Regions from separate parts of the Bradyrhizobium sp. LMG 9283 genome, predicted to be linked through region 1. Evidence: riboswitches for the same ligand, from Rfam matches in the RefSeq annotation. Region 1 holds a riboswitch; each other region holds the start of a gene.
What was found. A riboswitch is a leader RNA that binds a small molecule or an ion and turns the genes downstream of it on or off. The one in region 1 is predicted to bind cobalamin.

Region 1 (7,999 bases):
GGGGACGCTTGCCGAAGACGAGCTCGAGCGGCGCATGCGCGATTCCGATGCGCTCGTCGTCATGAAGACCGGCCGTAATCTCGCAAAGGTGCGCCGCGCGCTCGCGGCCGCCGGGCGGCTGGACGATGCCTGGCTGGTCGAGCGCGGCACCATGCCGGGCGAGCGTGTCGCGCGGCTCGCCGAGATCGATGCCGCCGATTGTCCTTATTTTGCGATCGTGCTCGTGCACGGCAAAGGCCGGCATCTGGACGCTGCCGAATGACGGGCACCCTGACCATCGCGGGCCTCGGGCCGGGCAGCGACACGCTGGTGACGCCGGAAGTCTCCGCGGCGCTTGCAGCCGCCACCGACATTCTGGGCTACGCGCCCTATGTCGCACGCGTGCCGCCGCGGGCCGGCCTCAAGCTGCATCCATCTGACAATCGCGAGGAGCTGCAGCGTGCACGCGAGGCCCTAGGGCTCGCCGCGGAGGGCGGGCAGGTCGTGGTCGTTTCCTCCGGCGATCCCGGCGTATTCGCGATGGCGTCCGCCGTGTTCGAGGCGCTCGAGCAGACGCCGCAATGGCACGACCTGCCGATCCGTGTTCTGCCCGGCATCACCGCGATGCTGGCGGCGGCCGCCCGCGCCGGCGCGCCGCTCGGCCATGATTTTTGCGCGATCAATCTCTCCGACAATCTCAAGCCGTGGACGGTGATCGAGAAGCGTCTTCGACTTGCCGCGGAAGCCGATTTTGCCATCGCGATGTACAATCCGCGCTCGGCGAGCCGGCCGGAAGGATTTGGCCGCGCGCTTGCGGTGCTTCGCGAAGCCGGCTGCGGCGAGCGCCTGGTGATCTTTGCGCGTGCGATCAGTGCTGCCGACGAGAAGATCGAGACCGTGACGCTGAACGGGGCCCGGGCCGAGATGGCCGACATGCGCACGCTGGTGATCGTCGGCAATTCGCAGACGCGCCGCGTCGGCCGCTGGGTCTATGCGCCGAGGCAGATCCGATGACCGAGCCACTGCACCACTTCGCCGACGCTCTCGACCCGCAACCGCACGGGCAGTTCTGGCCGCGAGATCATGATCACGGGCAGGCCGAGCAGGCGGGCGGCGTCGATCTTGGCGCGCGCGCCGTCGCCGCCGGAATTACGGGCGACGATCCACGCGATGCCGCGTGTGCGCAGCATCTCCAGCTCTCCGTCGAGGGTGAAGGGGCCACGCGACACGATCACATCGGCCGCGAAGGGCAGGGGCGCTTCGGGCGGGTCGACGAAGCGCAGCGTGTAAGAATGCTGCGACTTGGCCGCGAACGGCGCGATGTGCTGGCGGCCAATGGCGAGGAACACGTTTGCCGGCGCGTCGGGCAGCGCGGCGACGGCAGCGTCGACGTTGACGACCTCAATCCAGTTGTCGGCGGACGCTTTGATCCAGGGCGCGCGCTCCAGCGCAATCAACGGCGTGCCCGTCTCTGTGCAAGCCTCGACCGCGTTGCGGCTCATCTCGGCCGCGAAGGGATGCGTCGCGTCGATGACATGCGTGATGCCCTCACGACGAATATAGTCGGCAAGACCGCTCGCGCCGCCGAAGCCGCCGATGCGGGTCGGCAGCGGCTGGTCGGCGGGCGCGCGGGTGCGGCCGCCGTACGAATACACGGCGTCAATACTGGCGCGCGCGATCGCCGCTGCGAGCACGCTCGCGTCGCTCGTTCCGCCCAGAATGAGGGCGCGCGTCATGGCTGATTCCTGGCTGACGATCATCGGTATCGGCGAAGATGGCCTTGCTGGCCTCTCCGAGGCAAGCCGAAAGGCGCTTGCCTCGGCAGAAACCGTTTTCGGCGGCGAGCGTCATCTTGCGTTGGCGGGTGTCGGCAGCCGCGGCCGACCTTGGCCGGTGCCGTTCGACGCAAATATCGTGCTGAGCTGTCGCGGCCAGCCAACAGTGGTGCTGGCATCCGGCGATCCGTTCTGGCATGGCGCCGGGGCAAGTCTCGCCGAGAAGCTCGATGGCGACGAGTGGATCGCGCACCCGGCGCCGTCGACCTTCTCGCTTGCGGCGGCGCGGCTGGGATGGCGCCTTGAGTCCGTGACGTGCCTCGGTCTCCATGCGGCGCCGTTCGAGCGTCTTGTGCCGCATTTGGCACAAAATGCACGCATCATTTGTCTGGTGCGCGACGCAGCGGCCGTGGACAAACTCGTCAAATGGCTGACGGAACGCGGATGGGGCGCCTCACTCCTGTGGACACTCGAGGCGCTTGGCGGTCCACGCGAATACATCAATCAGCATCGCGTCGACCTGTTTGCCGAGGACATTGCTGGAGATCTGGTCGCGGTCGCGGTGCTGGCGAGGGGGACGCAGGGCATTCCCCGCAGCTCGGGCCTGTCAGACGACCTTTTCGTCCATGACGGCCAGATCACCAAGCGGCCGGTCCGCGCACTGGCGCTCTCGGCGCTGGCGCCGCGTCCGGGGGAGCGGCTGTGGGACATCGGCGCCGGATCGGGATCGATCTCGGTCGAGTGGGCACTCTGCGGGGGAATGGCGACTGCAGTCGAGGCGCGTGAGGATCGCGTGGCAAACATCGGCCGCAACGCGACGGCCTTTGGACTTTCGCACCGGATCACCATTGTCACGGGGAAAGCGCCCGAGGCGTTCGCTACGCTGGACGCGCCGGACGCCGTCTTCATCGGCGGTGGCCTCGATAGCACAATGTTCGACGCGATCTGGTCGCGCCTCTCAGGTGGTACACGGCTCGTGGCGCATGCGGTGACGCTGGAGACGGAAGCGCTGCTCGGTGAGCTGCACCAGCGCCATGGCGGCGAGCTGATGCGGGTCGAGATCGCACATGCCGCTCCGCTCGGCCGCTACCGGTCGTGGGAGGCCGCGCGGCCCGTGGTGCAGTGGAGTACGGTCCGATGAAGGTTGCCGGGCTCGGGTTCAGAAAGGACGTCACGCTGGCTTCGCTGCGCGAAGCGCTTCTGGCGGCGGGCGGCCCCGAGGGGCTTGCGGCGATGGCAACCGTCACCGACAAGGCCAACGCCGAGGTGCTGAAGCAACTCGCGCGTGAGTGCGGTGTGCCGATCATGGCGGTTCCGGCCGATAGGCTGGCGGATATCGACACGCTCACGAACTCGAATCTCGTCGCGGAGAAGTTCGGCACGGGATCAGTCGCCGAAGCCGCGGCGCTCGCTGCAGCCGGTCCTCGCGCGCGGCTGATTGCGACGCGTGTGGTCTCGCAGGATCGCACCGCGACCGCCGCGATCGCGGAAGGAGACGGCGCATGACCGTGCATTTCATCGGCGCCGGGCCGGGCGCGCCCGATTTGCTGACGCTGCGCGGCCGCGATTTGATCGCCGCCTCTCCGGTCTGCCTCTATGCGGGCTCGCTGGTGCCGGCGGGCGTGCTGGCGCATTGCCCGCCTGGTGCGCGCATCGTCAACACCGCGCCGCTGTCGCTCGACGAGATCATCGCGGAGATTGCGGCTGCGCATGCCGAGGGCAAGGACGTCGCGCGGCTGCATTCCGGCGATCTCTCGATCTGGTCGGCGATGGGCGAGCAGCTCCGCCGTTTGCGTGCGCTCGGGATCCCCTACACGGTGACACCCGGCGTGCCCTCGTTCTCGGCTGCCGCGGCGGCGCTAGAGACCGAACTGACTTTGCCCGGCTTGGCTCAGACTGTGGTGCTGACGCGCACGCCGGGACGCGCCAGCGCGATGCCCGAAGGCGAGAAGCTCGCCGCGTTCGCCGCGACCGGCGCGGTGCTGGCGATCCACCTGTCGATCCATCTGCTCGACAAGGTCGTGGCCGAGCTGACGCCTCACTATGGTGCGGACTGCCCCGTCGCGATCGTGTGGCGCGCGAGCTGGCCGGATCAGCGCATGGTCCGCGCGACACTCGGCACCCTCAATGCGGCCGTGGGCGGCGAGATGGAGCGCACGGCGTTGATCCTGGTCGGCAGGACGCTTGGTGCTGAGGATTTTGACGAGAGCCGTCTTTATGCCGTCGATTACGACCGCCGCTACCGGCCGGTCGGAGCAGAGCCGCGCTTTCCGGAGGCGTCGTGATGGCGGCCGGTCTCGTCATCTCCGCACCTGCCTCCGGCGTCGGCAAGACCACGCTGACGCTGGCGCTCGCCCGCGCCTGGCGCAATCGCGGCCTGAACGTGCAGTGCTTCAAGAGCGGACCCGACTATATCGATCCCGCGTTCCACGCCGCCGCCACGGGGCGCGCCTCCGTCAACGTCGACAGCTGGGCGATGGATCGCGTGAGCATTGCGCATCTCGTCAGCCGCGGTGCCGATGCCGACGTCGTGCTTGCCGAGGGCTCGATGGGCCTGTTCGACGGTGTTGCCCCGCGTGGTGTCTCCGGCACCGGCGCCACCGCCGATATCGCGGAGATGCTGGGTTGGCCGGTGGTGCTGGTGATCGATCCCTCTGGGCAGGCGCAGACTGCGGCCGCGATTGCCGCGGGCCTTCGCGACTATCGCCCCGGCGTGCGCCTTGCAGGGATCGTGCTCAACCGCGTCGCCAGCCCGCGTCACGAAGATCTCGTGCGGCGCGCGCTGAACGATGCCGGCATTGCCGTGTTCGGTGCGCTGCCGCGCCATGCCGAGATCAGCCTGCCGAAGCGGCATCTTGGCCTCGTACAGGCCGAGGAGCAGGCGGAGATCGGCAATCTGATCGACGAGGCCGCGCGCTTCGTTGCCGAACATGTCGATCTTGACGCAGTCCTGCGTTCGGCAGCGAGCTGGTCGCCGCAAGCTGCGGCGAACGGCCTGAACGTGACGCCGCCCGGTCAGCGCATTGCCCTCGCCCGCGATGCGGCATTCTCCTTCGTCTATCCGCACATGCTGGAAGCCTGGCGCGCGGCCGGCGCCGAGATATTGCCGTTCTCGCCGCTGGCCGATGAAGCGCCCGACGCAGGCGCCAATGTGTGCTGGCTGCCGGGCGGCTATCCCGAGCTTCATGCTGGCAAGATCGCGGCCAATGCACGCTTTCGCAGTGGCCTTCGCGGCTTCGCGGAGACGCGGCCGGTGCATGGCGAATGCGGGGGCTATATGGTGCTGGGTGCCGCTTTGACCGATGCCGACGGCGTCCGCCATGAGATGGCGGGGCTGCTCGGCCTGGAGACCAGCTTTGCCAAGCGCCGCATGCATCTGGGCTATCGCCTCGCCGAACTGGCTGCGCCGATGCCGGGGCATGAGGTCGGCGCGCGCCTGCGCGGCCACGAGTTCCACTATTCGACCATCCTTGCCCAGCCTGATACGCCGTTGGCCGTCGTGCACGATGCAACCGGCACCGTCATTGCCGAGACCGGCTCGCGCCGCGGCCATGCCACTGGCACGTTCTTTCATCTGATCGCGGAGGACCGGTGAGCGGTTTTGTCTCCTTCGTCTCCGCCGGCCCTGGCGATCCCGAGCTCCTCACCGTGAAGGGCGCCGCGCGGCTGCGCGAGGCGGACGTCGTGCTCTATGACGACCTTGCCTCGGGCGCGATCCTCGATCTTGCCCGGCCCGGCGCCAATCTTGTCGCGGTGGGAAAGCGGGCCGGGCGTCCTTCGACCAAGCAACACCACGTCAACCGTCTCTTGGTCGACTATGCCGCAACCGGCGCGCGTGTGGTGCGGCTGAAGTCGGGCGATGCTGGCATTTTCGGCCGGCTCGAGGAAGAGATCGAGACGCTGCGCGAGGCCGGCATCGGCTACGAGATCGTTCCCGGCGTCACCTCAGCTTGCGTCGCCGCGGCGCAAGCAGGAATTCCGCTGACCCGACGGCACACCTCGCGACGGGTACAGTTCATCACCGGCGCTGATGTCACCGGCGAGCTGCCGCCCAACCTGAACTGGGCGGCGCTGGCAGACCCTGAGGCGACGACTGTGGTCTATATGGGCCGGCGCACCTTTCCGGCGCTTGCCGCAAAATTGATCGCGCATGGCCTCGCGCCAACCACCCCGGCACTGTTCGCTGAATCCCTCGGACGACCCGACGAACGGCTGGTCCGCACCACGATTGTCGAGCTCGCCGAGCAACTTGCGCGCGGCGGCGCCGCTTCCACTGCGGCCGTGATCCTGTTCGGCGCGCTGGCGGGGGATTATCCGTCATGACGGCTCCCGCAGCCGTTCGCCCCTTGACGCCGGCTCCGCGAAAGGGGCACACAAGAGAGGCATGGTGCTCAACGCGGCGCAAAGCGCCGGAGCATAATCGGGAATGGGGGTGGGCGGACCCAATTGCGGCGCCCAAAACCCCAGCCGCCCCCGCGACTGTAAGCGGTGAGGGGCTCCGATCAGCCACTGGGCCGCAAGGTCCGGGAAGGCCGGAGAACCCCAGTGAGCCGCGAGCCAGGAGACCGGCCCTGCACGTTTTGAGGCCAACGCCGTCGGGTGTGACGGCAGGAAGGAATTGAGCCATGCATATCGAACCCGGGGTCGTGACGGGCGCCAAGCTCGTGTTGAGTTATGCAACCGGCATCGCCGCAGGCGGCGTTGCGTTGAAGCTGGCGGCCGAGACCGTCCGCGAGCAGGGCGTCGGCTCGTTCGCGGCACGCACGCTCGCCACCACCGGCCTTGTCTTCACCTTCTTCCAAATCCTGCCGCACTTCCCGGTCGGCGTGTCCGAGGTGCACTTCATCCTCGGCTCGACCCTGTTCCTGCTGTTTGGTGCTGCGCCCGCGGCCTTCGGCCTCGCGTTCGGCCTATTGCTCCAGGGCGTGTTGTTTGTGCCGACCGATCTGCCGCAATACGGCATGAACGTCACCACGCTCCTGGTGCCGCTGTTTGCGATCCAGGCGCTCGCGACGCGGATCATTCCGCGCAATACCGCTTACGTCGATCTGCAATACCGCCAGGCGCTGGCGCTCTCGACCGCCTATCAGTCCGGCATTGTCGCCTGGGTGGCGTTCTGGGCGCTCTATGGCTCCGGCTTCGGTGCGACCAACCTCGCCAACATCGCGGCGTTTGCCGGGTCCTATGCGCTGGTCGTCGTGATCGAGCCGCTCGCCGATCTCGCCGTGCTGGCGCTGGCGAAGTCGCTGCGTGGCGTCACCGCGCCCGGCCTCGTCACGCCGCGCCTGCACAACGCGGCCTGAGAGACCAGCGAAAGGGCGGCCGCTGCGGCCGCCCATCGCGCTCGCGATGCTCACGCTCTCTCTGATAGGTATCGGTTGCGGCAATCCCGAGCAGCTCACGCGCGCCGCGATTCAAGCCATCAACGCGGCCGATCTCGTCCTGATCCCGCGCAAGGGGGCTGCGAAGTCCGATCTTGCGGATCTCAGACGGATGATCTGCGCGGACGTGCTCACCAGCGACAAGACAGTCATCGCCGAATTCGATCTTCCCGTGCGCGATGCCGGTGAAGCTGATTACCGCAAGGGCGTCGACGATTGGCACGATGCGGTTGCCGCGACCTGGTCGCAGACCATTGCGAGGCATCTCGCAGGCGAGGGCAAGGTCGCGCTGCTGATCTGGGGCGACCCGTCGCTCTACGACTCCTCGTTGCGCATCGCGCGGCGGCTCCATCCGTTGCCGCATATCGAAGTTGTGCCAGGCATCACCTCGATCCAGGCGCTGTGCGCCGCGCATGCGCTGCCACTCAATGACATCGGCGAGCCGTTCCTGGTCACGACGGGGCGGCGCTTGCGCGAAGGCGGCTGGCCGCAAGGCGTCGATACCGTGGCGGTGATGCTCGACGGCGGCACGGCGTTTCAGTCGCTCGACCCGGCCGGGCTCCACATTTGGTGGGGCGCCTATCTCGGCATGCCCGATCAGATCATCATGTCCGGCGCACTGGCCGAGGCCGGTCCGCGCATCGTCGCGTTGCGGCAAGAGGCGCGCGAGCGGCACGGCTGGATCATGGACAGCTACATTCTCAAGCGAAGGCGTTGAGGCAGCATGCTTCCCGAATGGGCTTACCGGAACTGCCCCGAGATCTCCGCAGTCCATCGCGACGCGGCCGTTGCGCGGCAAGCGCAACTGACGAAGCCGACCGGCGCGCTCGGCCGGCTCGAGCAGCTCGCGATCGAGCTTGCGGG
Region 2 (7,999 bases), 1.9 Mb from region 1:
CCGCGCAGTTGTCGGCGCTTCTGGCCGGCATGGATTGGACGCGGATGCACGCGCCTCGGATCCCGCAGCCGAAAGCGCTTGCGTAAAGATACAAATCTCGCTGCATCGGGGCGCGAAGCATGGCAGACTCGGGCCAATGAGTGATTTGCCTGATGAGCTGCCGAGTGATCCAGCTGAGTTGCGTGTCTTTGCCGCGGCTCTGCTGGATCGCTGCGCCAGGCTCGAGCGGTTGCTCAAGCTTGCAAAAGATGCGCAGTTCGGTCGGTCCTCGGAAAAGCTGGACGCTGATCAGCTGCAGCTTGTTCTGGAGGACATCGAAGAGGCCGTCGCGGCCCTCGAAGCAGCCGAGGATCGCGCCAATCCCAGAACCTGCGAGAAGAGGACGGCCGAGCGCAAAGCCAACCGTGGTCAGCTGCCGGAGCATTTGCCGCGCATCATCGAGACCCTGATGCCCGCTGCAACCTGCTGTCCGTCCTGCAAAGGCGATCTCTTTGAGATCGGTCACGATGAGAGCCAGAGGTTGGACGTCGTACCGGCGCAGTATCGCGTGATCGTCACCCGCCGGCCCAAACTGGCCTGCCGCGCCTGTCACGGTGTCATCCTCCAGCATGCTGCTCCCGAGCGACTGATCAGGGGAGGATTGCCCACCGAGCGGCTGGTCGCGCATGTGATCGACGCGAAGTATCATTGGCATTTGCCGCTTTATCGCCAGGCGCAGATGCTGGAGACCCACGGAATAGCGCTGGACCGTTCCACGCTCGCCTTCTGGGTCGGCTACGCCGCCCAGGAATTGAAGCCCTTGTGGCATCGTCTACGCCAGCTTCTGCTGGCCTCCTCGAAGCTCTGTGTCGATGAGACCCCGGCGCCGGTGCTGGATCCGGGGCGCGGCAGGACAAAAACCGGCTACTTCTGGGCGCTGTCACGCGATGACAGGCCTTGGGCCGGACCTGATCCGCCTGGGGTGGTCTATGCCTATGCACCGGGCCGCGGCGCCGTTCATGGCTTGCGGCTGCTTGAGGGCTATCGCGGCATCATCCACTGCGACGGCTATCAGGCTTACAAGACCATGACCCGAGAGACGCGTGCGGACGCCCTGTCCGGGACGCTCGCCTTCTGCTGGTCGCATCTGCGGCGCCAGTTTGTGAAGATCGAGCGGGAGGCTGCGCCGGCGCCAGCTCCGGTTGCCCGCGAGGCGCTCGCGCGCATTGCCCAGCTCTACGCGGTCGAGAAGGCACTGCGCGGCCGCTCTGCTTCCGAGCGCTGCGCCGGCCGACAAGCGCATGCCCGGCCTCTGGCTACAGCCTTGAAGCAGTGGTTTGAGGCCAAGCTTGATCACCTTGCGGGGAAGAGCGACACGGCGAAGGCTTTGCGTTATGCGCTACGCCATTGGGACGGCCTGACGCTCTACCTTGATGACGGGCGCATCGAGATGGACACGAATGCGGTCGAGCGTGCGATGCGGCCGATCAAGCTCAACGCCAAGAACTCCCTTTTTGCCGGTTGCGACGAAGGTGCCGAGAATTGGGCATTGCTGGCTTCGCTCATTGAGACCTGTAAGCTCAATGGCGTCAGTGCCGAGCACTGGCTCGCTGACGTTCTCGCCAAGCTCGTCAATGGTTGGCCTGCGGCGCGACTGGACGAACTGCTTCCCTGGGCATCGACCTATACGATGCATACACACGATCCGAGGCTGGCGGCATGAGCCTGAACACGACCGCGGTCCGGATCAAGGTGACCCTCAAGGATGTGAAGCCGGAGGTGATGCGTCGCCTTGTCGTACCCGTCACCCTGCGCCTTGATCGGTTGCATCTGACGCTTCAGGAGGCATTCGGCTGGACGAACAGTCACCTCTTCGAGTTCTTCGCTGGTGAGGTCCGTTGGGGGATTCTGATCCCCACAACGATTACGGCCACCAGCCCATGGATGCCCGCAAAGCGCGGCTTTGCGATATCGTTCGCGAGACCGGCGCCAAGACGATCCACTATCTCTATGACTTCGGCGACAGCTGGGACCATGTGATCAAGCTCGAAAAATGGTTCGAGAACACCACGACGGAGGGGCTTCCCTTCCTGCTCGAGGCCGCCGGCCGTTGTCCTCCGGAAGACGTCGGCGGTGCGCCAGGCTATGCCGAATACCTCGCCGCCATCAGCGACCCCGGCCATCCCGAGCACGAACACATGCGCCTCTGGGGCCCGGAGCGGTTCGATCCCAACGTCGTCGACCGGAAGGCGCTCGAAGCCGCCGTCAAGGCGTTGTCCGACACATGGATACCGCGGCGACGCGCCACGCGAACAAAATAGGCGTCAAGCGTCATTCAGAAGGGCTGCAGAGCTACGCTTACGCTTCATCGTTGGTCTCATGTCACGGTCGCCCAGCAATTCGGCACCGTCCCCTTGATCCTGAAGGCCGAGGTCTTCGAGAAGGCCGCGGAGACGCACCAGCATGACGCCGCGACCGCGACGCAGGGGGCTGCGGACGATCATGACCATTCGACGCACAGCCACGTCGACCACGACCACGGCACGGAAGCCTGGGAGCCGCGCGAAGGGCTCGAGCGCAACGCCTATACGGCTGCGGCCGATGTGCTGACCGCAATCGGCGCTGCTCTTGGCCGGCTTCTTCGCCGTCCGTAGCGGCGCGACTGGCAGCGGAGTTTCCTGGCACGAAGGCCTCTTGTGGGGCGGTCTTCACGGTCGCACCTGGGTTCGGCCTGCCCCCGGAATTGCCTGGCGTGCCGGCCGCGCCATTGCTGTCTCGCCAAATCTGGTGGCTCGCCGTGCTGGCGACGGCTGGAGGGCTTGCCTTGATCGCCTTTCGCCGTTCGGTGCCGGCGGCCATCGCCGGTGTGATCCTGCTGCTCTTGCCGCACCTGATCGGTGCGCCGGAGTTGGAGCACGTCGAGACCAACGTGCCGTCCTCGCTGTCGTACCAGTTCATGGTCGCGGTGACGCTGACGAGCCTGGTATTCTGGAGCCTATTGGGCGCGCTGACGAGCACGATCTTTGCGCGGCTCGATCGCGACTCGGCGTAGGTCTGGCCAGATCGCCGGGCCGGAACTCCCACATTCGACAACCAGTCTGAGCGGAAGCCTCAAACGAATCGTTGACACCCGTCCGCGAATACACCACATGTGGGGCGTCACGGTTCCGCTGGATCGCAAGATTTAGTGGCTAAGAGGGAAGCCGGTGAACTGCGCCTTTCGGCGCGGAATTCCGGCGCTGCCCCCGCAACTGTCAGCAGCGAGCTGCTTCCGACAATCGTCACTGGTGCTTTTTGCGCCGGGAAGACGGGAAGAAAGCTATGACCTGCGAGCCAGGAGACCTGCCGTGACGATCTGAACGTCCACGGGCGGGGTGTCCGGCGGTCGCTTGCATGCACCGTCCGGCGCTTTGCTGTCGGCGTTTCTGCGGCGTCCTTCCTTATCAGCCCCGTTCAAACATAACACGCGCATCACGGGGCCTATTGATGTCACTGAACCTGCACGACGCGGACACCGCTTCCGCACCCATCATCCAGTTGCGTCCGCAATCGCTTGCTGCTGCTGCGAGCGAGCCGGCGATGCAGATCATCCGCCGCAACGGAAAAGTTTCGCCGTTCGACTCCGCCAAGATCGCCGTCGCCATGACCAAGGCGTTCCTGGCGGTCGAGGGGACCAGCGCGGTCGCCTCGCGCCGCGTCCATGAGAGTGTCGAGCAGCTCACTGCCGAAGTCGTCACCGCGCTGATGCGGCGGGCAGGTGAAGGACGCACCTTCCATATCGAGGACGTGCAGGACCAGGTTGAGCTAGCCCTGATGCGCAGCGAACACCACAAGGTCGCGCGCGCCTATGTGCTGTACCGCGAGGAGCGTTCGCGCCAGCGCGCCGAGGAAGCCGCCGCCGAAGCCGAGCCCGCGGCAATGCCGTCCCTTCATGTCACGCTTGCCGACGGCTCGCGCGTCGGTCTCGACACCAAGCGCCTCGCCCTGATCATCGGCGAAGCCTGCGCCGGCCTCGATGGCGTGTCCGCCGCCCCTGTGCTCGCCGAAACCACGCGCAATCTCTACGACGGCATCAGTCAGGACGAATTGGCGCTGGCCGCGATCATGGCTGCGCGCACACTGGTCGAACAGGAACCGAATTACGCCTATGTCAGCGCGCGCCTGTTGCTTGACAAGCTCCGCGGCGAGGTGCTGTCCTATGTCCATGGCGTCCCGACGTCGGCCGCTCAGGCTGACATGGCGACGCGCTACGCCGAGTATTTTCTGGCCTATGTGAAGACGGGTATTGCGGCCGAACTGCTCGATCCTGAACTCGCCCGCTTCGACCTCGGCCGGATCGCCTCGGCGCTGAAGCCCGAGCGCGATTTGAACTTCCAGTTCCTCGGCCTCCAGACGCTGTACGACCGCTACTTCCTGCACGTGCATGGCAAACGCATCGAGCTACCGCAAGCCTTCTTCATGCGTGTCGCGATGGGCCTGGCCGTGCGCGAGATAGATCGCGAAGCCAGGGCTATCGAGTTCTACGACCTGCTGTCCTCGTTCGCCTTCATGGCCTCGACCCCGACACTGTTCAATTCGGGCACACTGCGCCCGCAGCTGTCCTCCTGCTTTCTTACGACCGTCTCGGACGACCTCGACGGCATCTTCGAGTCGGTCAAGGACAATGCGCTGCTCGCAAAATATTCCGGCGGCCTCGGCAATGACTGGACGCCGGTGCGCGGGCTCGGCGCCCACATCAAGGGTACCAATGGCGAGAGCCAGGGCATCATCCCGTTTCTGAAGGTCGCCAACGACACCGCCATCGCCGTCAACCAGGGCGGCAAGCGCAAGGGTGCGGTCTGCGCCTATCTGGAGACCTGGCACGTCGACATCGAGGAATTCCTCGATCTGCGCAAGAATACTGGCGACGACCGCCGCCGCACCCACGACATGAACACGGCGAGCTGGGTGCCGGACCTGTTCATGCAGCGCGTCGATACCGACGGCGAATGGACGTTGTTCTCGCCCGACGAGACGCCCGATCTGCATGATCTCTACGGTGAGGCGTTCAAGGCCGCCTATGAGTCGTATGAGGCCAAGGCAAAGGCCGGCGGCCTGCGCGTGTTCAAGACCGTACGGGCGACCGATCTCTGGCGCCGCATGCTGACGATGCTGTTCGAGACTGGCCATCCCTGGATCACCTTCAAGGATCCCTGCAATCTGCGCTCGCCGCAGCAGCACATGGGCGTGATCCATTCGTCGAACCTCTGCACCGAGATCACGCTCAACACCTCGGCTGACGAGGTCGCGGTCTGCAATCTCGGCTCCATCAACATGCTCGTTCATGTCGGTCCCGGTGGTCTCGACCAGGCCAAGCTGAAGCGGACGGTCACGACGGCCGTGCGGATGCTCGACAACGTCATCGACATCAATTTCTACACGATCCCGGAGGCGCGCCGTTCCAATATGCGCCATCGCCCGGTGGGCCTCGGCCTGATGGGCTTCCAGGAAGCGCTTCAGATCCAGCGCATTCCGACCGCGTCCGATGCAGCCGTCACCTTCGCCGATGTCAGCATGGAGGCGATTTCCTACCACGCGATCGAGGCCTCGTCGGATCTCGCCGCCGAGCGCGGACGCTATCCGAGCTTCGAGGGCTCGCTGTGGTCGAAGGGCGTCTTGCCGCTCGACTCCATCCAGCTGCTCGCCGACGCGCGCGGTGGTCTCGACGTCGATCGCTCCGCAACGCTCGATTGGGGTCGCCTGCGCAAGAAGGTCACTGCCAGCGGCATGCGCAACTCGAACGTCATGGCGATCGCGCCGACGGCGACCATCTCCAACATCTGCGGCGTTTCGCAGTCGATCGAACCGAACTACCAGAACCTGTTCGTCAAATCGAACATGTCCGGCGACTTCACGGTCGTGAACGAGTTCCTCGTGCGCGACCTGAAGGGGAGGGGGCTGTGGGACGAGGTGATGGTCTCCGACCTCAAATATTTCGACGGCAGCGTCGGCCAGATCGATCGCGTGCCCGACGATCTCAAGGCGCTCTACGCCACGGCCTTCGAGATCGACAGCGCCTGGCTGATCGAGGCGGCCGCGCGCCGGCAGAAGTGGATCGACCAATCGCAGTCGCTCAACCTCTACATCGCCAATCCCTCCGGAAAGAAGCTCGATGCGCTCTATCGGTTGGCCTGGCAGCGCGGCTTGAAGACGACCTATTACCTGCGCTCGCGCAGCGCCACGCATGTCGAGAAATCGACGCTGAAGGGCACGGACGGCAAGCTCAACGCGGTGTCCGCCGCGGTCGCCGTGTCGCGCGCGCCGATCATGATCCCGGCCGCCGCCGCACCGGATCTCGACGGCATCAAGGCTTGCCGGATCGACGATCCCGAATGTGAAGCGTGCCAGTGAGGAGATGACGATGCTCGATTGGTCCGATACCGAAACCACAGTGGCCGCTCCGGCTGCCTCAGGCCTCGCCACGGCACTGCGCCCGCAGACCCAGCTCATGCTCGAGCCGGTCGATCCGACCGGTTTGGGTACGATCGATCGCGCCGGCGGCCGCGTCTCGGTCGACGAGAAGCGGATGATCAACTGCCGTGCCGACGTCAACCAGTTGCTTCCGCTGAAGTACAAATGGGCCTGGGAGAAATATCTCTCCGGCTGCAACAATCACTGGATGCCGACCGAGGTCTCGATGCAGGCCGACATCGCGCTGTGGAAGTCGCGGGACGGCCTGACGGACGACGAGCGGCGCGCCATCAAGCGCAATCTCGGCTTCTTCGCGGCCTCGGAGTCGCTCGTCGCCAATAACATCGTGTTGGCAATCTACCGTCACCTCACCAATCCGGAATGCCGGCAATACCTCCTTCGGCAGTCCTTCGAGGAGGCGGTCCACACCCACACCTTCCAGTATATTGTCGAAAGTCTTGGTCTGGACGAGGGCGAGCTGTTCAACATGTATCGCGAGGTGCCGTCGATTACCGACAAGGCGGCCTGGGCGCTCAAGCACACGCAGCATCTCGATGATCCGTCGTTCCAGACTGGTACGCCGGACAATGACCGCGCTTTCCTGCGCGATCTCGTCGCGTTCTACGTCGTATTCGAAGGTATGTGGTTCTACACCGGCTTTGCGCAGATTCTATCGCTCGGCCGCCGCAACAAGATGGTCGGCATCGCCGAACAATACCAGTACATCCTCCGGGACGAGAGCATTCACCTCAATTTCGGTATCGACGTGATCAACCAGATCAAGATCGAGAACCCGCATCTGTGGACGCCGGCGTTCCAGGACGAGGTCCGCGGCATGATCCGCGACGCCGCCGAGCTGGAGGCTGCCTATGGCCGCGATACCATGCCGCGCGGCTTCTTGGGCCTCAACGCGGCGCTCTGCGAGCAGTACATGCACTTCATTGCCAACCGCCGCTGCGCGCAGATCGGCCTCGCGCCCGTCTTCGCCGAAGTCGAGAACCCGTTTCCATGGATGTCGGAGGCGATGGACCTAAAGAAGGAGAAAAACTTCTTCGAGACCCGCGTCATCGAGTATCAGAACGGCGGTGCGTTGAGCTGGGATTGATTAGAAGGGGCGAGGGTCTTGCGGCGGTACGCAAGGTCTGTTCGGGAAAGATAGTGATTCTCCGATCTTAGCTTCTGTGATTGGACATGAAAAAAACCGCGGCTGACGTACTTTCGACGAAGCTATGATCGACGTTTTTGGAATTGAACGATCTTGGCACCAGAAATACTGCGCGGCGAACGCGACGTTGCCGCGCGGTATTCTGCGTATTCGGAAACTCACACTCAGTCGGGCGGTTAACGAGCGCTCCTGCCCCTTGAGGTTGTAGCCGTAATCCGAGAACGCCCATCATCGAGACCACCTTGTAGTCGACCAGATCGGCGCCATCGAGATCCAGCCACACGTGCTGCCACTGATAGCGCTAGCGTGTAGGGCGGAGGCGGCGGGGTGCTGAAACAGGTTTGAGCGGAAAACGAGCCAAAAGAGCGGCAAAAGAAGAGTGTCTAATGAAACGTCCAACAAAAC
Region 3 (7,999 bases), 1.2 Mb from region 1:
CGACGTGCTCATGAGCGACAAACCTTGGTGTAGATTTCTAAATCTCAGGCTATACCGTCGCATACCAGGGCATAATTGAGCTACGCTGAGCTTGTGCTTCAACTGGGCTCCGATTTTCGGCGAATGTCCTCGCCGTGATCGAACCGGCGGCTGTCCTCCCTCCGCCGATGGAAGTCCGCGCGATGCGTCAGCGTCGCTCCTCCCAGACTTTCGCCCGGCCCGCCAAGCGGAACCGGGCATTTTTTTGTGTTCTCAAGGTTCCCGGATTATCGAGAGCGCAAATGACCACAAGCGGATCAGCTTTGTCGAGAAGAGACCCAAGCCCGGGTCAACGGCCTCGCGGATCGGATGCAGCGCGCAGTTCGCGGGCGGCAGCGACCATGTTCGCTAGGGCCGGCCGAACCTCCTCCCATTTGCGCGTCTTCAGGCCGCAGTCCGGATTGACCCAGAGCTGCGAATCCTGCAGCCGTGTCCGAGCCAACGCCATCAGCTCCTTCATTTCGCCCGTCTCGGGAACGCGTGGAGAGTGGATGTCGTACACGCCCGGCCCGATCTGATTTGGATATTCGTAGTTCCTGAAGGCGTCGAGTAGTTCCATTTTCGAGCGCGACGTCTCGATCGAGATGACGTCCGCATCCATTGCAGCGATCGCACCGATGATGTCGTTGAACTCCGAGTAGCACATATGCGTATGAATTTGCGTTTGATCGGCGACGCCCGATGAGCAGATGCGGAAGCAATCCACGGCCCAGTCGAGATAAGCCGTCCACTCCGATCGACGCAACGGCAATCCTTCGCGGAGTGCAGCTTCGTCGATCTGGATCATGGTTGCCCCAGCATTCTCGAGATCGCGGACTTCGTCTCGGATCGCGAGCGCAATCTGGCGGCAGACCTCGCTTTTAGGAATATCATCGCGAACAAAGGACCAGTTCAAGATCGTCACCGGTCCGGTCAACATCGCCTTCATCGGCTTCTTGGTTAGTGATTGCGCGTAGCGCCACCACTCTACGGTGATAGGCTTCGACCGCACTACATCGCCGAACAGGATCGGTGGCCTGACGCAGCGCGAGCCGTAAGATTGCACCCATCCGTTCCTGGTAAAGGCGAACCCGGCGAGTTGCTCGCCGAAGTACTGCACCATGTCATTGCGCTCGAACTCGCCGTGCACGAGGACGTCAAGTCCGATGTCCTCCTGCCAACGTACGGCGCGCGCAGTCTCCTCCTTGAGGAACCCGTCGTATTGCTCGTCGCTCATCGCGCCTCGCGCATGCGCCGCACGGGCATTCCGGACCTCTGTGGTCTGCGGAAACGATCCGATCGTCGTGGTAGGAAAAGGCGGTAGTCCGAAACGATTGCTTTGGATCTCGGCACGACGGGCAAATGGGCTGGCGCGCCGGCGCGTGCCCTGGTCGATCGCTCTCATCCGGACAGCGACATTGGCATCACGGATTTTCGGCGAACTCCGGCGGACAGTCGCGGCACATTCCGACTCGGCAAGAGCTAGCGCAACATTCTGGTCGCCTGCGAGTGCCCGCGCCAGGATCGCAAGTTCACGCATCTTCTGAACCGAAAAAGCAAGCCAGCTCTTCACGTCGGGAGCGAGCCCGGCCTCGAGTTCAACGTCGACCGGCACGTGAAGCAGCGAGCAGGATGGGGCGATCTGTACACGATCCTTGCCAAGCTTCGCAATCGCGGGTTCCAGCCTCCGGCGCAGCGACGACAAATTCGACCGCCATACATTCCGGCCGTCGATGACACCGAGCGATATGACGAGATCACTTCGGCCGCCAGCAATGATCTGGTCCAATAACTGTGGCGCTCGAACCAGATCGAGGTGAAGTCCGGCAACTGGCAGGCTCAAGGCGGTGTCCAGATTGTCACCGAGGTCGCCGAAATAGCTGGCAACCATGATCTTGATGGCCGGCCCCTCCTTGGCGAGCCGGTCATAGGCATGGAGCAAAGATTTTCGCGCCCCCTCATCCAGATCAACAACCAGGCAGGGCTCGTCGAACTGAACCCAATTTGCCCCACGTTTGGCCAATTCCTGCAGAACTTCGATATAGGCCGGTATCAGTTCGTCCAGTAGTGAGAGTGGCTGGAACGCAGGATCGGCACTCTTGCCGAGCTTTAGGAATGTGACCGGCCCGATCAGGACAGGGCGGGTCTGAAAGCCAAGGGACTTGGCTTCCTCATACTCCTCGATCGGCTTGCGAGAGCATAGCCTGAAAGTCTGTCCCCTGTGAAACTCGGGGACCATGTAGTGGTAGTTGGTGTCGAACCACTTCGTCATCTCCTGCGCGGGTGCGCCAAATCCGCGCGGTCCGTGACCGCAACTCGCATCCTGGTCGTCGCATTGTGAACCGCGGGCCATGGCGAAGTACGTCTTGAGCGAAACGGATTCGGTTTTCGAGGCGTAGATCTCCGGGATGGCGCCAACCATGACACTTGTGTCGAGCACCTGGTCATACAGCGAGAAATCGTTCGATGGAATGACCGTGACGCCGATAGATTTCTGACGGGCCCAGTTCGCGGCGCGCAGGCCAGCTGCGTCCTCGAGCAACTGTTGTTCGCTGCTTTTTCCGGCCCAGTAGCTTTCTAGTGCGAGTTTGAGCTCGCGCCTTGGACCGATGCGTGGCGTTCCGAGCGTGGCAACCGGAAGGGAGAGAAGAGACATAGCGTTAACCCCAGTTGGGGGCGAAGGCCATGGCGGACGCAGGCAGGGGACGTCGCGCGTGCGACGGCTGCTTGACGTACCACCGGGACACCCCGCCCGTGGACGAATATATTGTCGGGGCAGGTCTCCTGGCTCGCGGGTCATCGCTGCTGTCCGGCCTTCCCGAAGCCGCGCAGGCTTCAGTGACATCGTTGGACAGCGGCTCGCCGCTCACAGTTGCGGGGGCAGCGCCGGCATTTTCACCGGCTTCCCTCTTAGCTCCGGATCAAATGGAAACCGGAGAACCTCGACGACTTGGATTATCGGCAAGAGAACTCTTCCGTCAACCTCTCAGATTATGTCTCAAGCTAATGCTGCGACATCTGCCACGCGAATGACCGTGCATCTATATCGTTGAACACGACGTAGAAGCGCTTGCCAATCAGCGATATCGGAATGACCATCGGAGCTACCTGCGCGTGGGGCCGCACGCCAATCCGGTGGAAGGGACAAATGCGGCTTGCGTGGTCGGGACTGCTTCCTCGAGCAGAACGCATTTAATGCGAGTCCCGGCTTCCCAGCGGTTCTTCGAGCACGTCCACCATCCAGCTGCCTTCTCGACCAACAAGATGCGTGTTGACTAGGCCCAAGACACCTGGCGAAGGCAGCAACATACCTGGCGAGCACGTTGATTTGCGGTGCCAGCCAGATTCCAGATGCTCGGTGGTGAAGATCGGCTTCGCGTCGTTGGCCATCGAGTGCAAAGCGCACCTTGAGGCTGCTCTCGAATTCCGGAGCGCCGCATGTCGCAAAAGGAGCGCCAAACGCGCCATGGCCTTTTTGGCCGCGAGTGCCCAAAGACATGGCAGAGATCGAAGCCTATATTCCGGCAATGATACCGAACCAAACGGTTCAATGGCGGCACACGTGCTCCCAATTCTCATCAGGAACTTGGCACCGAGGCGTTCCCCTGCGCCGTCGAATATCCGGCGCGTGCGAGGATGCATAAGCCGCGATGGATAGGCTGAATGGAAACATCGAGACGTGCGCAAGTCGGAAAGTCGACAAAGAGGACACAAAACCGGTGCGAACTTCCGTCTATTACCTGGCACGAAGAATGCAAGTCCTCGGCATGCCCAGTCTCCTCCTGCTGGGCATTTCCAGCACAGCAAATTGAGGCTGTCGCTGGCAACTGAAGTTAGCGGCGCGTGACATAGAGGGGAGCGCATGCTCGCGCGGGACCGCGGTCGCCCCGTCGCGTCGCCGCTAGCTTCTTGCGCTCTCGCATAACAGGTTCAAGGTTGCCCGCTTTGGAATGACGTGTGGATGAAACTCGATAGGCCGACGGTTATGAAGAAGAGAATGTCTGGAAGACGCGCGCTATGGTTTTGTCTCGGTCGATGCCTGATCTGCCTGGCTGGGCTGGCTGCCATGAGCAACAGTGTTCTCGCCATCGACAGCCCCCTCGTCGAAAGAGTCAAATCAACGTGGCGAGCGCAAGATGGTGAGACGATAGAACAAATTATCTCCAACGTCTCGAAGGTGGCACACTTCGTCCCTCGAATGTGGGGCGTCGCTGAACTTGACGGACATGAATATGTTTTCGTTTCGTGGACCAGGCACCGGGACAATAAATCAGACGAACAGTACGTTATCACATGGAAGATCGCGCTCGACGGGACGATTGAACTTGCGTCGACCTATGCAAAGCCGATGGAATTGGGCTGGCGCGCCCTGGCGCTCTCGTTGATCGCCAGTGAAATCACGGATGGCGAAAGGGACGCAAATCTCCGCTTTCTGCATGACCCGGCCAACTTCAACTTTGTGACGACCACGCAAGGCCCGCTTGGCGATCTTCTGCGGCAGGGCCGCTGCACTATCGTTGAACCTGTTGGAGTGGACTACTTGCCGAAGCAGAACGACAAGCCGACCGAGAAAGCTGATCTCTGGCGCGTTCTGCTTGTGGTGAACTGTGATACGCCAGGGCCCCGCTCTTTTACCCACAACGGGGTCATCACTTTCGAGAAGAGCGAAGGTCAAGATTGGGAGCCGCAATCCTTCTTTGCCAAGCGTATCGCGGCCTATCCGCCTGGCTCCTGGTTCGATCGCATAGAGTCAAAGGAACGGGAAGAGTTAGAGGGGCGAAGGTCTCGTTAATGGTCGCGCAGAGCAACATCGCGTCGCGGCTCTTTCAGCGCCGAGCGCCTCGGAGCAACCGCAGGACATATGCGCTCTAAAGCCGCGCTGTTTACGGCTCCGCAACAGTCCGCGAGCCACTCCCGCAGCCTTCAGACGTCATCGGAAAAGTCGGACAGCACGATTGCGCTCGGCTCTTTCCGCGAGGAGTCGGGCTCAGCGGCGCGTGCCAGCGTGCGAGAGCCGGTTTGGCCCCGCCGCACCCCACGCACTGAGAGGACACCAATCTGCGGGGGGCGGGGGGGGGGGACAGCCCTCGATGCCATTCTTCACGGGACCGGTCCTGGAGATGCCTCGGGCCCAAGCCTGATCCGGCGTGCGCTGCGCATCGCGCGACTGACTGGCACCTCAGGAGCGCGAGCATAGCGACGCCGGCGGCACCCCGGGACCGAGTGCTGCGAAGAAACCGATTAAGAGGGTACCCGGGAACGGAACTGCATACTCCGTGACGGCGGGCCCTTTTTCCGAGCGGCGAGGTGCCCCGGAGCCGTGCGCGAGGCATCGGGAAACAAATTGAGTCGGATCTAGATTTCCTCGCGCGCATTCGTCTGTGCATCATAGATCCGGATTTGAAGCATGGGAAAACGCTTCTTTAGTTCTGCTCCACCTGCCCTGGCGCCATCTCTGGTTGCGAATTCGGCTCTGAGTCGGCCATCCACTTCAAGGGCGTAAGGAGAGACCGGCAATTCACGGGTGGCTACAACCATTTCGTTCTCATTGTGCGGTGAGGTGGTCGAGAATGATGCGTAGCGTGAGTCGGCGAACCGCACCAGAAATACCTGCACGAGTGCGGTGATGGCCAGTGCATGTTGTGGATTGACGCCTCGCACTGAATGGCATCAGGAGGGCCACTCGCGATCGTTCGAACAGGCGGGCGGCGTAACGCTTGCCCGGGGCGTATACGACAAAGCCACGGCTCGACATGGTTGCCCTTCCAAATTCCCTGGCGCAAACGCTCGGCCTTATGCCGTCGCGGGGAAGCGTACTACGAAAGCGGCCGCCTGTCGCGCCGCCTGGGTGATGAACAATCCAGTCCTTGTTACGAACGGGACGGCTGCATCACGAACGATTATGGGGCAGCGCAGAGGTGCGAAAAGCCTCAATGCGATTGGCATCAACGACCATCCCGGCTGGCTCTACGAAAGAGGGATCCGGCTTTTGCGCGGTCTGCGCAAACGATACCCATTCATTTACGTAGCGAGCTTGAGCTGAACTCCATGGCGCCTTTGTTCAACTCTCAGAGGAAGCAAAACCAAATTTTTTCGAACTTCGGTCTTTTCGTGACCAGACTTTACGGCGAAATGTCAGCGCCCTCGTCGAAACCCTCGACAGCCTTCTCTCTGTCGATGGAGTGGCACGAAGAATAGCAAGGTTGCTCCTCCACGCCTGACTTCCACTCGACCGCCAAAGTTCACAGGCGAATTTTGTTCAAGCGCGGGAGAACAGCGTTCCGAGGTTCGGCTTTCTCCTGCATCGCGACTTCGGCGCTGAGCGATGGGGATCTCCTCCTCAGGTCGAGAGGGTGCGCCCGCCCAGTGAGAGAGACCGGCGAGGCTCAAAGGATACCGCGACACGCACCCGAAGAAATCGCTTGAACCTCACGCAGCGTCAGGTCGTAGGTTCGAAATCACGACCAAGCTTTCATAAAGCACACGTCGAACGATGCCGGCCGAATAACAGACATCATGCGGTCCAACAGTCGAATTTGGCCGCACCGGATCGTGCGTGAACATGGATCAAGAGCGAAGGGTTATTGTCGGGATGAAACACCGCGTAATGATGGTCGCATTGCTCGCTCTCATCACATCTCCGGTCTGCGCGGCGAAACTCAGCGGTGCTCCGCGCATCGTCGACGGCAATACGATCGAGATCGAGCAAACCAAGATTCGGCTCTCAGGCATCGACGCTCCTGAGACTGATCAGATTTGCTTGGACGCCCACGGAAGGAAATGGGCTTGCGGCGTAGCTGCTCGCGACGAGCTCATCAAGCATTCGAACGGACGAACGTGGGATTGTCATACCACGGGAGTTGATGAGTACAGGAGGTCACTCGGCAGTTGCTTCATCGAAGGCGAAGATGTGAACGCCTGGATGGTACGCTCGGGCTGGGCACTATCGTCGGGTCCATCTAGCCATACCTATGCTATCTATGAGTTGGTGGCGAGCACAGGCTATGCGGGGCTGTGGTCGGGGGCGTTCATCGCGCCTTGGGACTGGCGTCGCCGCAACAAGAAGACGATCATCGTCGGCGCGAGCTCGATTCCGATCGACGCTCAGGAACTCCTGCTCGGATCCGCCCTGCTATCGGACCCGCCCTCGCCCGAGTGTCTGATAAAAGGCACCGTGGACCTTAACGGCGAGCGCATTTATCACCTGCCAGGGCAACTCAGTTACGGAGAAATCGACATGACGAAGAAGCCGGGTGAACGCTGGCTCTGCAGCGAAGCTGAAGCCGAAGCCATCGGGTGGCGTAAAGCCGCGCGATGAGGTGATACGCATGCTTGCAGGCCGTTCTCCGAATATGTCCTATCTGACCAAGATCGCGCCTTCGCGCCGCTCGCTGTTGATGTTCGCTGGTTCGGCGGTTTGCCTGCGGCTTGGCAACAACATTGTCGATGCGAAGCAAGCAAAACCGCAGCCCAAGCCAGATAACCTGCTCTCGCCGGATGCTGCCCTGAAGCGGCTGATGAAAGGGAACGATCGCTACGTCCAGGGCGCATCACGAGGCGACGATTTCAAGCGCGAGCGCCCGGTTTTGGTCGATGGGCAGAATCCATATGCGGCGGTTCTGAGCTGCGCCGATTCTCGCGTGGCGCCTGAACTTGTCTTCGCCAGCGGACTTGGTGATCTGTTTGTCTGCCGCCTCGCCGGCAACTTCGTCAACGATGACACGCTCGCCAGCATGGAATATGCGGTCGCCGTGCTGAACACGCCGCTAATCCTGGTACTTGGCCACGATCATTGCGGTGCGATAGACGCCACGATCAAGTCGCTCCACGACGATAAGCCGCCGCCGGGGCACATTTCATCCCTCGTCGCTGCACTTGCGCCTGCGGTAAAAGCATCTCGCCAGTCAACCGGTAACACGTTCGCCGAAGCAACCCGACAAAATGTAATCGATAACATCAACAAACTCAAATCGACGGGGCC

Region 2: another riboswitch for cobalamin. It lies ahead of P6U29_RS35320 (ribonucleoside-diphosphate reductase subunit alpha); the one in region 1 lies ahead of P6U29_RS26895 (energy-coupling factor ABC transporter permease).
Region 3: another riboswitch for cobalamin. It lies ahead of metE (5-methyltetrahydropteroyltriglutamate--homocysteine S-methyltransferase); the one in region 1 lies ahead of P6U29_RS26895 (energy-coupling factor ABC transporter permease).

The regions. Positions count from the first base shown of each region.
Region 1 covers NZ_CP120691.1:5,663,850-5,671,848, reverse strand. Annotated here, with positions in the region: gene P6U29_RS26935 (precorrin-2 C(20)-methyltransferase) at 1-262, shown strand, start outside; gene cobJ (precorrin-3B C(17)-methyltransferase) at 259-993, shown strand; gene P6U29_RS26925 (cobalt-precorrin-6A reductase) at 969-1,715, opposite strand; gene cbiE (precorrin-6y C5,15-methyltransferase (decarboxylating) subunit CbiE) at 1,714-2,895, shown strand; gene P6U29_RS26915 (cobalamin biosynthesis protein) at 2,892-3,260, shown strand; gene cobM (precorrin-4 C(11)-methyltransferase) at 3,257-4,039, shown strand; gene P6U29_RS26905 (cobyrinate a,c-diamide synthase) at 4,039-5,349, shown strand; gene cobA (uroporphyrinogen-III C-methyltransferase) at 5,346-6,077, shown strand; cobalamin riboswitch at 6,123-6,343, shown strand; gene P6U29_RS26895 (energy-coupling factor ABC transporter permease) at 6,380-7,057, shown strand; gene cobF (precorrin-6A synthase (deacetylating)) at 7,104-7,853, shown strand; gene cobT (nicotinate-nucleotide--dimethylbenzimidazole phosphoribosyltransferase) at 7,860-7,999, shown strand, end outside.
Region 2 covers NZ_CP120691.1:7,573,784-7,581,782, reverse strand. Annotated here, with positions in the region: gene tnpB (IS66 family insertion sequence element accessory protein TnpB) at 1-86, shown strand, start outside; gene tnpC (IS66 family transposase) at 137-1,702, shown strand; gene P6U29_RS35340 (plasmid pRiA4b ORF-3 family protein) at 1,699-2,019, shown strand; gene P6U29_RS35335 (plasmid pRiA4b ORF-3 family protein) at 1,920-2,300, shown strand; gene P6U29_RS35330 (hypothetical protein) at 2,394-2,633, shown strand; gene P6U29_RS35325 (CbtA family protein) at 2,732-3,031, shown strand; cobalamin riboswitch at 3,125-3,344, shown strand; gene P6U29_RS35320 (ribonucleoside-diphosphate reductase subunit alpha) at 3,466-6,369, shown strand; gene P6U29_RS35315 (ribonucleotide-diphosphate reductase subunit beta) at 6,380-7,534, shown strand.
Region 3 covers NZ_CP120691.1:6,869,264-6,877,262, forward strand. Annotated here, with positions in the region: gene metE (5-methyltetrahydropteroyltriglutamate--homocysteine S-methyltransferase) at 329-2,674, opposite strand; cobalamin riboswitch at 2,775-2,978, opposite strand; gene P6U29_RS32270 (nodulate formation efficiency C protein) at 3,980-4,810, shown strand; gene P6U29_RS32275 (hypothetical protein) at 5,374-5,679, opposite strand; gene P6U29_RS32280 (thermonuclease family protein) at 6,581-7,336, shown strand; gene P6U29_RS32285 (carbonic anhydrase) at 7,347-7,999, shown strand, end outside.